2 regions of the Thiobacter aerophilus genome follow, and region 1 is predicted to be linked to the other one. Evidence: predicted binding sites of a transcription regulator. Region 1 holds the regulator's gene; the other holds the start of a gene.
What was found. Region 1 encodes HrcA, which represses chaperone genes, less so after heat shock. Its sites were predicted from a motif close to TTAGCACTCNNNNNNNNNGAGTGCTAA; they were not measured.

Region 1 (2,470 bases):
CACCAGCGGCGAGAAACGCGGTCTTCGCCTCGACGGCGATTTCCTCCAGGGTTTCCAGACAATCGGCGAGGAAGCCTGGGCAGATCACGTCCACCCGCCCGACACCCTGACGCGCCAGGGCCTCGAGGGTGGGTTGGGTATAGGGTGTGAGCCACTCGGCGCGGCCGAAGCGGGACTGGAAGGTGAGCTGCCAGGCATCTGGCGCCAGTCCGAGGCTTTCCGCCAGCAGGCGCGCCGTCTTCTGGCACTCACAGTGGTAAGGATCGCCCTTGTCCAGAGTGAAGCGGGGCACGCCATGAAAGCTCATGATCAAGCGGTCCGGCCGGCCATGGGCGGCCCAGTGAGCGCGCACGCTCTCGGCGAGCGTGGCGATGTAGCCGGGATGGTCGTGAAAGTGCTTGATGAAGCGTAGCTCCGGCGGGTTGCGCAGCCGCTTGATAGTATCCGCCACCGCGTCGAAGACGCTGCCGGTGGAGCTGGCGGCATACTGGGGATAGAGGGGTAGGATGAGGAGCCGGCCGCAGCCGGCCGCCTTCATCTTGAGGAGCGTGGTCTCGATGGAAGGCACGCCGTAGCGCATGGCGTAATCCACCAGCAAAGGGGTGCGCGTGCGCTCGCCGAGATAGCCCTTGAGTAGCGTCGCCTGGCGTTGCGTGTGCACCAGTAGCGGCGAGCCTTCCGGCGTCCAGATGCTGGCGTATTTTTGCGCCGACTTGCGCGGACGGGTGGTGAGGATGAAAAGGTGCAGGATCGGCCACCACAAAAGGCGCGGAATTTCGATCACGCGCGGGTCGGACAGGAACTGCTGGAGATAGGGGCGCAGCGCCTCGCTCGTGGGGGCGGCAGGCGTGCCCAGGTTCACCAGCAGCACGCCCACGCGGGAAACGGTACCATGACGAAAGGGCGGTTCAGGCAGATAGCGCATCAGTGGTAGGAGAGGGCGCTGGAAAGCAGCTTGGCCGTGATGTCCACGATGGGGATGACACGATCGTAGGCCATGCGCGTCGGGCCGATCACGCCCACCGTGCCCACCACCCGGCCGTTCACTTCGTAGGGCGCGGTGACCAGGCTGCACTCGTCCAAGGGCATGACGCCAGATTCGCCGCCGATGAAGATCTGCACGCCCTGGCTCTGTTGGCCCAAGGCCAAAAGCTGCATAAGCTCGGTCTTCTGTTCGAAGATGGAGAACAGGCGCTTGAGCCGGTCCAGATTGGCCGAGAGATCCTGCACTTCCAAGAGCTTGCCTTCACCGGAAAGCACGCACTGGTCCTCGGCTTCGGAAAGCGCCGCGCTGCCCGCTTCCAGCGCTGCGTTCATCAGGGCGATCACGTCCTGGCGCAGGGCCTTGAGCTCGTCCTGAATGGCCTGCTTCACTTCGTCCAGGGTGCGGCCGGCGTAGTTCTGGTTGAAGAAATTGGCGGCCTCCGCGAGCTCGGTGGCGCTAAAGGCCTTGTCCGGGATGAGGATGCGGTTTTGCACGTTGCCGTCGGTGGATACCAGGATCATCAGAATGCGCCGCTCCGACAGGCTTAGGAACTCGATGTGGCGCACGGCGGTGCTGCGCTTGGGCGCCATCACCACGCCGGCAAAGTGGGTGAGGTCGGACAATAGCCGCGAGGCCGAGGCGATCAAGCGCTGGGGATCCGAGGTGTCCAGCTTGCTCTCCAGCGCCTGTACGGCCTCGCTGGGCAACGGCTGCACCGTGAGCAGGCTGTCCACGAACAGGCGGTAGCCGCGCGGCGTGGGGATGCGTCCGGCGGAGGTATGGGGACTGGTGACGAAGCCGAGGTCTTCCAGGTCGGCCATCACGTTGCGGATGGTCGCCGGCGAGACGTCCAGCCCGGAATAACGGGACAGGGTGCGCGACCCCACGGGCTGACCCTCGGCGATGTAGCGTTCCACCAGGGTTTTGAGCAGGACCAGAGAGCGCTTGTCGAGCATGGCCACGATTCTACCGATTCCTGAACCTTTAGGAAGTTCCGCCGCGACCCAGGGCCGATCGGACAAAGCCCGGGGTGGTCGCTATAATCACGTGATCATGCGTTTTCCGTTCAAGACCGCGGCCCTGGTGGGCAAGTACAACAGCAGGGAGATCGGTAGTGCCCTGCTGCGCCTGGCCGATCATCTCGCTCAGCGGGGTCTGCGTGTGGTCATCGCCACCCAGACCGCCGAGCGGGTCGGTATCGCAGGCTTCGAGACCGCCACGCTTGCCGAGATCGGCCATCTCGCCGATTTGGTGGTGGTGTTCGGTGGCGATGGCACCATGCTCTCCATCGCCCGTATCCTGGCACCCTATGACGTGTCGGTGGTGGGGGTGAATCAGGGCCGATTGGGGTTTCTCACCGATGTCTCCCTGGATACCATGATCCAGACGCTGGATGAGATGCTGGCCGGGGAGTTCGTCGTGGAAGACCGTTTCTTGCTGGATGCAGTGGTCAGGCGCGATGGCCAGATCCTGCATGAGGCCCGT
Region 2 (2,470 bases), on a different contig from region 1:
CACGAATGGGTTTTCCAGCACGGCGAGCTGTCGGTCCGCATTGTTGATGAAGTAAGGGGAGAGATAGCCCCGGTCGAACTGCATGCCCTCCACTACTTCCAGTTCGTTCTCCAGGCCCGAGCCATCTTCCACCGTAATCACGCCTTCCTTGCCCACCTTCTCCATGGCGTCGGCGATGATCTTGCCGATGGATTCGTCGGAGTTGGCGGAGATGGATCCCACCTGGGCGATTTCCTTGCTGGTGGTGCAGGGCTTGGAGATTTTCTTGAGCTCTTCCACGGTGGCGGCGACGGCCTTGTCGATGCCGCGCTTAAGGTCCATGGGGTTCATGCCGGCGGCCACGTATTTCATGCCTTCCTTGAGGATGGCCTGAGCCAGCACGGTGGCGGTGGTGGTGCCATCACCCGCCACATCACTGGTCTTGGACGCCACTTCCTTCACCATCTGCGCGCCCATGTTCTCGAACTTGTCCTTCAGTTCGATTTCCTTGGCCACGGACACACCGTCCTTGGTGATGGTGGGCGCGCCAAAGGAACGCTCCAGCACCACGTTGCGACCCTTGGGCCCCAGGGTGACCTTTACCGCGTCCGCCAGAATGTTCACGCCGGCGACCATCTTGTGGCGGGCGACATCGCCGAATTTCACGTCTTTAGCAGCCATTTGGTTCTCCTGAATTGAAAATCATCGAGCACGAACGACGCCCGGCAAAAAGTCTTCACTCATCCGGCGCCTTCGCGTTGCATGGGGATTTATTTTTCGATCACGCCCATGATGTCTTCTTCACGCATCACGAGCAGCTCTTCGCCTTCCACTTTCACGGTCTGGCCGGCATATTTGCCAAACAGGACCCGGTCGCCCACCTTCACGTCCATGGGAATGAGTTTGCCCGCATCATCGCGCTTGCCGGGACCCACGGCGATGACTTCGCCCTGGTCCGGCTTCTCCGCGGCGGTATCGGGAATGACGATACCGGAGGCGGTTTTGCGCTCTTCCTCGACACGCTTGACGATGACACGGTCATGGAGGGGTCGGATTTTCATGCTTTGGTCTCCTGAGGTTTTGCGTTGAAACGGGGAATCCAGATCGGCCAGTCCCAAACTGCCCTGGCCTGACGTGCCGCCGCCGTATCGGTCGGCAAGACACCGCTTGCACGGCGCAGGCGTGTTAGCACTCTGCCGCGAGGAGTGCTAATGATAGGGGCCAGCATCCGAAAGTTCAAGCGCTGACGCTGCAATGGCCGCTAAAGCCGCCCCCACAGTCCGAGCCGCCGCCACGAGCCATTCGGTGCACACCGCCCGGTTGCTGGCGGTTGCGGCACAAAAAACCCTCCCACTGGGGGAGGGTTTTCGCCGACTTTGGCCCGATCAGTATTCCATCTCGGGCATGGCCGGGGTGTTCGCCTTCTCCTCTTTCGGCGCCTCGGCGATGGTGGCGTCGGTGGTGAGGATCAGGCCGGCCACAGAAGCGGCATTCTGCAGCGCGGAACGGGTCACCTTGGTGGGATCCAGCACGCCCATCTCCATCATGTCGCCATACTGACCGGTCTGGGCGTTGTAGCCGAAGTTGCCCGTGCCTTCCATGACCCGGTTGACGACCACCGAGGGCTCCTCGCCGCAGTTGGCCACAATCTGGCGCAGGGGCTCCTGCAGGGCGCGCAACACGATCTTAATGCCGCAATCCTGGTCGTGGTTGTCGCCCTTGAGGGCCGCCACGGCCTTGGACGCGCGCAGCAGGGCCACACCACCACCCGGGACGATACCCTCTTCCACCGCGGCACGGGTGGCGTGCAGGGCGTCTTCCACGCGCGCCTTCTTCTCCTTCATCTCGACTTCGGTGGCGGCCCCCACCTTGATCACCGCCACACCCCCAGCGAGCTTGGCCACCCGCTCCTGCAGCTTCTCTTTGTCGTAGTCGGAGGTGGCCTCTTCGATCTGGGTGCGGATCTGTTTGACCCGCGCCTCGATCTTGTCCTTCTCGCCCGCGCCATCGATGATGATGGTGTTCTCCTTGTGCACCTCGACCCGCTTGGCGCGGCCCAGGTCAGCCAGCTTGGCTTTCTCCAGGGACAGACCGACCTCATCGGAGATGACGGTGCCACCGGTGAGGATGGCGATGTCCTGGAGCATGGCCTTGCGCCGGTCACCAAAGCCCGGGGCCTTGACCGCGGCCACCTTGAGCACCCCACGCATGGCGTTCACCACCAGGGTGGCGAGTGCTTCGCCTTCTACGTCTTCGGCGATGATGAGCAGGGGCTTGCCCGCCTTGGCCACTTCCTCCAGCACCGGCAGCAGGTCGCGGATGCTGGAAATCTTCTTGTCGTGGATCAGGATCAGGGCATCATCGAGGACGCAGGTCTGCTTGTCCGGGTTGTTGATGAAATAGGGGGAGAGGTAACCCCGGTCGAACTGCATGCCCTCCACCACTTCCAGTTCGTTCTCCAGGGACTTGCCATCCTCGACGGTGATCACAC

Region 2: the regulator HrcA is predicted to act here: its motif matches at 1,165-1,191, upstream of groES (co-chaperone GroES).

What each region holds. Positions count from the first base shown of each region.
Region 1 covers NZ_JBAJEX010000013.1:5,395-7,864, forward strand. The annotation lists gene hemH (ferrochelatase) at 1-925, opposite strand, end outside; gene hrcA (heat-inducible transcriptional repressor HrcA) at 925-1,941, opposite strand; gene V6E02_RS11910 (NAD kinase) at 2,039-2,470, shown strand, end outside.
Region 2 covers NZ_JBAJEX010000012.1:31,017-33,486, reverse strand. The annotation lists gene groL (chaperonin GroEL) at 1-660, opposite strand, end outside; gene groES (co-chaperone GroES) at 750-1,040, opposite strand; gene groL (chaperonin GroEL) at 1,365-2,470, opposite strand, start outside.